2 regions of the Acuticoccus sp. MNP-M23 genome follow, and region 2 is predicted to be linked to the other one. Evidence: predicted binding sites of a transcription regulator. Region 2 holds the regulator's gene; the other holds the start of a gene.

Region 1 (4,994 bases), 1.9 Mb from region 2:
CTCATCAACCCCAACGGCGCGGTCACGCCCTTCGGCGTCACGCCGCGGATCGAGAGCTACCCCATCCAGGGCATCTTCGAGATCGGCATGAGCGAATACGATTCCTCGTTCATCTACATGCCGCTGGAAGAAGCGCAGTACTACTTCAACGAGGAAAACGAGGTCACGGCGATCGAGGTCTTCGTCGACGATCCGGACAGTGTCGACCGGTTGCGACCGCTGATCGATACCGCCGCCGCCCGCCCGCTGTTCCTGATCGACTGGCGGCAGCGCAACCGCACCTTCTTCTCCGCGCTGGTGGTGGAGCGCAACGTGATGTTCGTCATCCTGACGCTGATCATCCTCGTCGCAACCCTCAACGTCATCTCCGGCATGATCATGCTGGTGAAGGAGAAAACGCGCGACATCGCGATCCTGCGCACCGTCGGCGCCGGCCGCGCCATGATCATGCGGGTGTTCCTGATCGTCGGCCTCTCCATCGGCGTGGCGGGCACGCTGATCGGCTTCGTGCTGGGGACGCTGATCGCGCTCAACATCGAGGCGATCCGGCAGTTCATCTCGTCCCTCCTGCGGACCGAGCTGTTCTCGCCGGAACTCTATTTCCTGTCCAAGATGCCGGCCGACATGGACTCCACCCAGACCACAGTCGTCGTTGCCATGGCGCTGATCCTCTCGCTGCTGGCCACCATCTATCCGGCATGGAAAGCGGCCAAGACGGACCCCGTCGATGCGCTGAAGGCCGATTGATGAGCGAGACCCCACCGCCTCTGGCGCTTACGGGCGTCACCCGTCACTTTGGCGACGGCGATACCGTGGTCAACGTCCTCACCGGCGTCGACCTCACCATCCTGCGCGGCGAGCTGGTGGCACTGGTTGCCCCGTCCGGCGCCGGCAAATCCACGCTCCTGCAGATCGCGGGGCTTCTGGAACGGCCGAGCGGCGGCACGGTGGCCATTGGCGGCATCGATGCCGGACACCTGTCCGACAAGGAACGCACCGCCATCCGGCGTGACAGGATCGGCTTCGTCTACCAGTTCCACCACCTTCTCGGCGACTTCACGGCACGGGAGAATGTCGCGCTGCCCCAGCGGCTTGCGGGCGTTTCCCCCGGCGCCGCGCTCAAACGGGCCGACGATCTTCTGGAAACGCTCGGCCTTGCCTCCCGCCGCACCCACCGCCCCGGCGCACTGTCGGGCGGCGAGCGCCAGCGCGTCGCCATCGCAAGAGCGGTCGCCAACAAGCCCGACCTGCTCCTGGCAGACGAACCGACCGGGAACCTTGACCAGGGCACTGCGGAAAACGTTCGGGATGCGTTCCTATCGCTCAGCCGCGAGAACGGCCTAGCCGCACTGGTCGCCACGCACAACCCCGCGCTGGCTGGTGACATGGATAGGATTGTGCACCTCAGTAACGGTTTGGTAACCGACTCATAGAACGAACCAGAACACCTCAATTGATGTTCTCGTAATATTCTCATACAGTCCCTCCATAGAACAAATGGAGAGGCAGTCATGAAGCGGTTCATTCTCGATCTCGGTGGCCTGGTGTCCTGCGCGTCCTTCCTCGGCGCGGTCTATCTGTGGATGGGGCACGTTCAGTCCATCATCTAGCCTCTACGCCAGCCGGCTCGCCGCCTACTCTGGCGGGCCTTCATCATCCGGCGGCAATCGGCCGCCGGCCTCAGGCGCGAACGGAGCGGCACATGTTCATTCACCTGCGTGTTCACTCGGCGTTCTCGCTCCTCGAGGGCGCGATGCAGCTGAAGAAGATCATCAGCCTCGCAGGGGATGACAAGCAGCCCGCCGTGGCGGTGACGGACACCGCCAACCTCTTCGGCGCGCTGGAGTTTTCCGAAAAGGCATTCGAGGCGGGCATCCAGCCGATCATCGGCTGCACCGTTCCCTTGCGCCTGCCCGAGCGGATCCAGAACGGCAAGCAGATCACCCCGGTGACGCGGCTCCCCCTCTACGCCGCGAACGAAACCGGGTTCATGAACCTGCAGCGCCTCATCAGCCACGCGTACCTGTCGTCCGAAGGCCGCTCCCCCAGCGTCTCGATGGCGGACTGCGCGACCTATAGCGAAAGCATCATCGCGCTGTCCGGCTGGCTCGGCGGCCCCGTCGGCTTCTCGTTACGCGATGGCGACTTGGATGCCGCCCGCGCGATGACCGCCGCGCTTGCCGAAACCTTCGGCGATCGCTTCTACTGCGAACTCCAGCGCCACGGCGACAAGGGCGAGACCACGCTGGAAGAGGCCACCGTCAACATGGCCTACGACATGGGCCTTCCGCTGGTTGCCACCAACGAGGCCTACTTCGCCGCCCACGATGACTACGAGGCGCACGACGCGCTGATCGCCATTGCCGAAGGCCGCCGCCTTGGCGATGACGACCGCCGCCGCCTCACCGCCGAACACTGGCTGAAGCCGCAAAGCGCGATGGAAGCCCTGTTCGCGGACCTGCCGGAGGCCATCGAGAACACCGCCGAGGTGGCGCTGCGGTGCTCCTACCGCCCGCGCAAGCGCGGCCCGATGCTGCCGAGCTTCCTTGCCGGCGAAGGCGGCGGCGAAGCGCGCGACGCGGCGGACGACATCGAGGCGGAGGCCGAGCGCCTGCGCACCATGGCGCTGGAGGGGCTGGAAAAACGCTTTGCCACCCGCGGCATGGCGCCCGGCGTCGAGCGCGAGGTCTACGCCAAGCGGCTGGAGCACGAACTTTCCATCATCACGTCGATGAAGTTCCCCGGCTACTTCCTCATCGTGGCGGACTTCATCCAGTGGGCGAAGCAGCAGGACATTCCGGTCGGGCCGGGCCGCGGCTCGGGTGCCGGCTCGCTGGTCGCCTACGCGCTGACGGTCACCGACCTCGATCCCCTCCGGTTCGACCTCCTGTTCGAGCGCTTCCTCAACCCAGAGCGCGTCTCGATGCCGGACTTCGACATCGACTTCTGCCAGGACCGGCGCGACGAGGTGATCACCTACGTTCAGAAGCGCTACGGCGCCGACAAGGTGGCGCAGATCATCACCTTCGGAACGCTGCAGGCGCGCGCCGTGGTGCGCGACGTCGGCCGCGTCCTCGACATGCCCTATTTCAAGGTCGACCAGCTCGCCAAGATGGTGCCGTCGAACCCCGCCAACCCGGTCACGCTGGGCGAGGCGATGAAGACCGAGCCCGCGCTCCAGCAGGCCCGCAAGGAGGACGGCGAGGTCGACCGCCTCCTGCAGATGGCGCTGAAGCTGGAAGGCCTCTACCGCCACGCCTCCACCCACGCCGCCGGCATCGTCATTGGCGACCGGGCGCTGGAAGAGATCGTCCCGCTGTACCGCGATCCGCGCTCGCCGCTGCCGGTCAGCCAGTACAACATGAAGTGGGTGGAGAGCGCCGGCCTCGTCAAGTTCGACTTTCTGGGCCTGAAAACGCTCACCACCATCCAGCGCGCGCTGGCACTGATCGACGAACCCATCGACCTCGACACCCTCCCGCTCGACGACAAGGCCTCCTACGAGCTTCTGGCCCGCGGCGAGACGGCCGGCGTGTTCCAGCTGGAAAGCCAGGGGATGCGCAAGGCGCTGGTTGGCATGAAGCCGGACCGGTTCGAGGACATCATCGCCATCGTGGCGCTCTATCGCCCGGGCCCGATGGACAACATCCCGAGCTACAACCTGCGCAAGCAGGGGCTGGAGGAACCGGACTACCTCCACCCCATGCTGGAGCCGATCCTGAAAGAGACCCACGGCATCATCATCTACCAGGAGCAGGTGATGCAGATCGCGCAGGTCCTCTCCGGCTACTCGCTCGGCGAAGCTGACCTTCTCAGGCGCGCCATGGGCAAGAAGATCGCTGCCGAAATGGCCGTCCAGCGCGACCGCTTCGTGGAAGGCGCCGAGGCGCGCGGCACCTCCGCCGCAGACGCCAACCACATCTTCGATCTTGTGGCCAAGTTCGCCAACTACGGCTTCAACAAGTCGCACGCCGCAGCCTATGCGCTGGTCGCCTATCACACGGCCTATCTCAAGGCGAACCACCCCAAGGAGTTCCTGGCCGCCTCGATGACGCTCGACATGGGCAACACCGACAAGCTGAACGATTTTCGCGCCGAGGCGCAGCGCATGGGCTTTGACGTCAAACCGCCGTGCGTGCGCACGTCCCGCGCGGAATTCACCGTGGTGGACGATGCCATCGTCTACGGCCTTGCGGCGGTGAAAGGCGTCGGCCGTCCGCTGGTCGACTTCATCGAGGCCTCGCAGACCGAGCCCTACAAGAGCCTCACCGACTTTGCGAACCGGCTCGACCCGAAAGTCGCCTCCAAGCGTGCGCTGGATGCGCTGGTGTGCGCCGGCGCATTCGATTGTTTCGGCACCGACCGTGCCACGCTGTCGGGCGGCCTCGACCAGATCATGGGCGTTGCCAACCGCGTCGCCAGCACTGCGGCCATGGGCCAGAATGACTTCTTTGGCGAAGCCAAGGCAGAAGACCTGCGCCTGCCCACCGATGCCGCGTGGACACCCGCCGAACGGCTGAAGCGCGAGCACGACGCCATCGGCTTCTACCTCTCGGCCCATCCGCTGGACGACTATGCCGAAGCGCTGCGCGGCGCCAGCGTCCCCCGCTGGCGGGATTTTGCGCAGCAGGTGCGCGTCGGCGCGGGGACGCGGCTTGCGGGCGTGGTGATCTCGCGGCAGGAGCGGCGCACCAAGAGCGGCAATCGCATTGCCATCGTCCAGCTGTCCGATCCGTCAGGTCAGTTCGAGGCGGTCGTGTTTCAGGATACGCTGGAGGCCTGCCGCGACCGGCTGGACCCCGGCGCCTGCGTCCTCCTCACGGTCACCGCGCAGGAGCGGGACGAAGGGCTGGCCGTGCGCATCCAGAACGTGGAGCCATTGACCAAGCTGGCCGGCGCCGGCCAGCGCTCCCTCAAGGTGTTCATCGACCGGCCGACGGCCATCGTCTCCATCGACAAGCTTCTGGGCGACACCGGCGCTTGCGGCGTGACGT
Region 2 (4,994 bases):
GAACCGCCGGAACGACGGAGATTTTTTCATCTCATTCAGACGAGCGGTCACGGCAAATCCGGACAATGCACCAGCGCATAAACATATCCGAAGCGAAGTTCAGGATTCGCTTAGCGGATAGACGTGCGAGAGGGCGGCGTGTCAGTAACACCTCCCCGGCTTGCAAAAATATCCCTCAACGGATCTGCACCCTGCTCGCGCTGCCCGCCATGAGACATTCCACCCGGAGAGCGAGAACCAATCGCGAAGAGCGGAAGCCCCGAGATGCAGACATAAGATCTTAGCGAACGCTAAATTGCAAATAACACAACCTCAATTGGACAGCAATGCAAATGCTTAGAGAGACCTTACGGACCACACATTCAGCGTCCGCCCTGAAAGCGGCACCGCCGCGCAGCGCGTTACCGGTTCTGGAAAATGCAAGCTGACGAATACCGCCGAGAAAGTGGCGATGTTCGAAGGGCCGTGCACTGCCTCTCCGCTTGAGAACTGCGGCAACATGACCTTTCGAGGTCAGGACGCGTGAGACCGGGCCCTTCTTCTTCGCCGGCCAGCGCGGCCAGGAGACCTCGATGCACGGACCGGAGGAGGTGGACTACCGTGAACTGCCCGGCGGCGGCATCTTTACCTGATCGAACTTCGCAATCGCGATCGTCGAGTGATCGTTCCGCATCAGGCGGGTCAACCTGAGACGCGAGGCATCCGGCGAAAATGCGGGCCTCGCCGCGCCGGCGGTCCGGCGCGACGCCCCCGATCAACCCTATCCCAACCAAAGCGAAAGAACTCCAACATGCAGCGCACCCTTTCCGCCCTCGCTCTCACTCTCATCCTTGCCGCACCACCCGTTGGGCCGGTCATGGCGCAATCGAAATCAGTCGTGGAGTTCGCTCCAGGGAATTTCGGCACCATGGTCAACGGAACAATCGAAGGCGATGAATACATCGACTACATGCTTGGCGCCAAAGCGGGTCAGGAGATGTTCATCGAACTGACAGTGGACGGAACGAACGGAACTGGATCGGTTTACTTTAACGTTCTGCCGCCGGAATCCGCAGGCGAAGCGATCTACAACAGTTCCATTGATGGCAACAGCACCACCGTGCCGCTACCGTCAGACGGTGACTATGCGATCCGCGTTTACCAGATGGGCACCGACGCCGACGCCGGGAAAACCGCCGGCTTCCGCATCGACCTCTCCATCCAGTAACGGCTTTGGGGGTCGACGCCCCCTCACCCGGAAATGGCCTACGGGGTCCGACCGGGGATCTGGACCTCGGCCCGCACGCGGCGGGAATAGGCGTTATGGTCCGCCGAGACGTCCGGCGGCGTGGCGCTCGTCAACAAAAACGATCGGGGCCCTGCGGCTCCAGTCCGCCGCCGCTGGCCGCACCCTCAACGTGGCGACCGGGATTGGAATGCTGGACATCGTCCCGCGGCTGGCCGCTTCGTCGGAGCCCATAGCGCATCACCGCGGCGGCCCGAGGTCCGCTTCGCCCAGCGAGAACTGCAGGTGCGGACCCGAAACACCGCGAACACCCGCCGCAGAACGACGCTGCGCACCAGGCTCAAGATGGGTGAACACCGTGCCGATCCCGAGCGCGTCCGAAATGCGCACCGGCAGGCCGAACGACGCAAACACGACGAGCTGCGTCGCGATTGCGATGGCATAGCCGACGACCATGTTCGCAAGGGCCTCCACGAAAGACGTGAGGTGGATTCTTTTGTGGCAGCCCGGGGCGCATGTGCATCACGCCGGCATGACCCGCCGGCGGGCCGCGCCGTGTTTCGACGTCGCTCCAACCACGCCGACCCGACGTTACGAGGCTTGGCAACGCAACGGCTCATGCCGCGCCGGGCGCCAAGGTGGCGACCGCTGGTCCTACCTCACCAAAGTCCAGCCGAGCCCACCCTCGCGATCCAGGACGGCACCGGCGACATCACCCTTGTCAATCTGAAGGCAAGGTTCGGTGAAACCGGCGGCACCGTCTCCCTCTCGGCGCTGTCGCGCTTCTTCCGCCGCCATGAGATCACGCGCAAAAAAGACTGGCCACGCGGTTGAGCAGGACCGCGCGGACATTCTTGCCCGGCGGCACGCTTGGTTCGACGGACAGGACGAGCTCGACGCCAAGCGCCTGATTTTCGTCGACGAGACCTGGGCCTACACGAAGATGGCCCACACCCACGGCCGATGCGCCCGGCGGACTAGGCTGCGCATGCCGCTGCCGTTCGACCATTGGAAGACGACAGCGCTGCTCGCAGGGCTCTCGCTGTCGTGGATCGTCCTGCCGACGGCGTTGGACCGGGCGATCAACGGCATCTGGTTCGAGGCCTGCGTGGAGCAGGTTCTCGCACCATGCCTGTCGCCGGGCGATGTCGTCGTGATGGACAACCTCGGCAGTCAAAAGGGCTGCCGCGTTCGCGCCCTGATCGAGAGCGCCGGGGCGAGGCTCATGTTCCTGCCGCCCTATAGCCCCGACTTCAACCCGATCTAGATGGCCTTCGCCAAGATCAAGGCGCTCCTTCGAACGGCGGCGGAGCGAACCGTCACCAACCTGTGGGACCGCATCGGCGAAATCCTCGACCTCGTCACGCCGGACGAGGCCCGAGCCTAGTTCCGCGCAGCCGGCTATGACCCAGACTGAGCGCGAACCGCCCTAAGGGCTTTAGAATGGCTCTCGGGTCTAACTGCAATTATCCATGAAATAGCGCCATGCATGATCCGGCATACCCGACGCTCAATCACACAGTCAGCGCTATGCAGTTTGCTAATTAACTCTGCCAGGTAAGACCTAGCTAAATCATTGAAAAACAAGGACACTGATCAAATGGCGGAGAGACAGGGATTCGAACCCTGGGTACGATTGCTCGCACAACGGTTTTCGAGACCGCCCCGTTCGACCGCTCCGGCACCTCTCCCGCGGCGCAATACCTAGTCGGGCTTGAGCGGATCGGCAAGCCGCTAATCACCGCGCTTAACGCTATTTTTTGCCAGCGCTCCGCACTGCGCGGAGATCGCACCGCAGCGCAGACGGCCGATCACTTATTCGGAGGCGAAAGCGTTCGGGGCGCAGTGACGCCTTGGTTGAAATCGCCTTGATCGGCTTGCGACGCGGCCGGCATGATCGCATTGCCCCGCTGTGACACACGCAAGGGTCGGGCAGGCAGCAACCCCGAATAACGTCAGAGCGGTGCCGGTTCAGTACTGGCGCAGGAGTGCCACCAGCTTGCCCTGGATGCGGACGCGGTCCGAGCCGAAGATGCGCGTCTCGTACTGCGGATTGGCCGCTTCCAGCGCAACGGTGTTGCCGCGCTTGCGAAGGCGCTTCAGGGTCGCCTCCTCCTCGTCCACCAGGGCAACGACAATCTCACCGGTCTCCGCGCGGTCGGTCCGGCGGACGACAACCGTGTCACCGTCGTTGATGCCGGCGTCGATCATTGAGTCGCCGCGGACTTCGAGTGCGAAGTGTTCGCCCGGGCCGAGCATGTCGGCCGGGAGGTGAACGGCGTGGCTCTTCTGCTGGATTGCCTCGATGGGAACGCCGGCAGCAATCCGGCCCATCATCGGCACATCGACAACCTCGACAGCCGCCTGGACCGGGCGCAGCGGCGGACGGGAGAAGTTGACCCGCTCGGCCGGCCTGTTGGACCCTTCGATCACCGATGGGGAGAACCCCTTCTGGCGGGCGGGCGGCTGGATGGAATCGGGAAGACGCAACACTTCCAGCGCTCTGGCGCGGTTGGGCAGGCGCCGAATGAAGCCCCGCTCCTCAAGCGCCGTGATCAGCCGGTGGATGCCGGACTTCGACTTCAGGTCGAGCGCGTCCTTCATCTCTTCGAAGGAGGGCGGCACACCGGACTCCGTCATCCGCTGGTGGATGAACATGAGGAGATCGTACTGCTTTTTCGTCAGCATTAGCCCAACCGAATTGGCCGGCGCACACCGTGCGCGCATGAGAGTTTGCGAATCGCTTCGATCGATCCATGAACACTTTGTACACGTTCGTCGTGTGTTCTACAACCTTCTTCATTCGTTCAGGCTGCTCTCTTGGAAAAGAACAGAACTCAGAGCGCGATGTACACACACGGTTCGCCCGGCTGCGCCGCCGGCGCGTGGGGCTGGCGAACAATAAGCGCGTCCGCCCTGCTGAGTATAGCGAGCATTGACGAATCCTGCCGGTCGAATGCTGCCAAACCGCTTTCGGTGCGGCGCGCGCGCACATGGTCACGCCGCGGACCGTTCTTGGGCAGGGCGGCGGCAAGGATGCCGTCGTGCAGGGTGGGTCCCGGCGTCTCGATCCCGAGCATCGCCTCCACCAGCGGCACCAGAAACAGGATTGTGCAGACCACACCGGACACCGGGTTGCCGGGCAGGCCGAGCACCAGCGGCTCTGGCGCAAACATCAGCGGTTTCCCCGGACGGACGGCGACCTTCCAGAAATCGAGCGCAATGCCGAGGTCGGCCAGTGCCGGGCGGACAAGATCGTGGTCACCGACAGACGCGCCGCCGAGGGTGACCAGGATGTCCGCCTCATCAAGCCCGGCACGGGCGCGCCGCGCAATTTCGGCCTGATCGTCCGGGGCAATGCCAAGGTCGACGGCCACGCCGCCCGCCGCCTCCACCATTGCGGCAATTGCGGGGGTTGTGGAGGCGACAATGCTGTCCGCACCAAGGGGCGCGCCGGGGACGACGAGCTCGTCTCCCGTTGCCAGAATTGCAACCCGCGGGCGGCATTGCACCGGAACCGTGCCGTGCCCCCCTGCCCCCGCCAGGGCCACATGGCGGGGTGCAAGGCGGAGCCCGGCGGGCAGCAGGATGTCGCCTTGCGCAAAGTCGAGCGCTGCTTCGCGCATGTTGGCGCCGGGAGACAGCGTCTCTGTTGTGGTGATGGTGTCGCCGGTGCGGGTCACGTCCTCCTGGATGAGGACGGCATCGGCGCCCTCCGGGACAGGCGCGCCGGTGAAAATGCGCACGGCCTCGCCCTGTCCGAGCGGCC

Evidence for each region. The regulator LexA, encoded in region 2, represses DNA repair genes until DNA is damaged. The targets are predictions, from matches to a motif close to TGTTCNNNNTGTGTTCNG.
Region 1: dnaE (DNA polymerase III subunit alpha) is a predicted target of LexA. The motif match lies at 1,458-1,475, and genes of this name have one in related genera.

What each region holds. Positions count from the first base shown of each region.
Region 1 covers NZ_CP133480.1:136,810-141,803, forward strand. The annotation lists gene RDV64_RS00650 (lipoprotein-releasing ABC transporter permease subunit) at 1-747, shown strand, start outside; gene RDV64_RS00655 (ABC transporter ATP-binding protein) at 747-1,433, shown strand; gene dnaE (DNA polymerase III subunit alpha) at 1,703-4,994, shown strand, end outside.
Region 2 covers NZ_CP133480.1:3,160,623-3,165,616, reverse strand. The annotation lists gene RDV64_RS14680 (hypothetical protein) at 791-1,207, shown strand; gene RDV64_RS14675 (hypothetical protein) at 1,466-1,681, opposite strand; partial or broken gene RDV64_RS14670 (IS630 family transposase) at 1,758-2,612, shown strand; tRNA gene RDV64_RS14665 (tRNA-Ser) at 2,827-2,916, opposite strand; gene lexA (transcriptional repressor LexA) at 3,197-3,913, opposite strand; gene glp (gephyrin-like molybdotransferase Glp) at 4,063-4,994, opposite strand, start outside.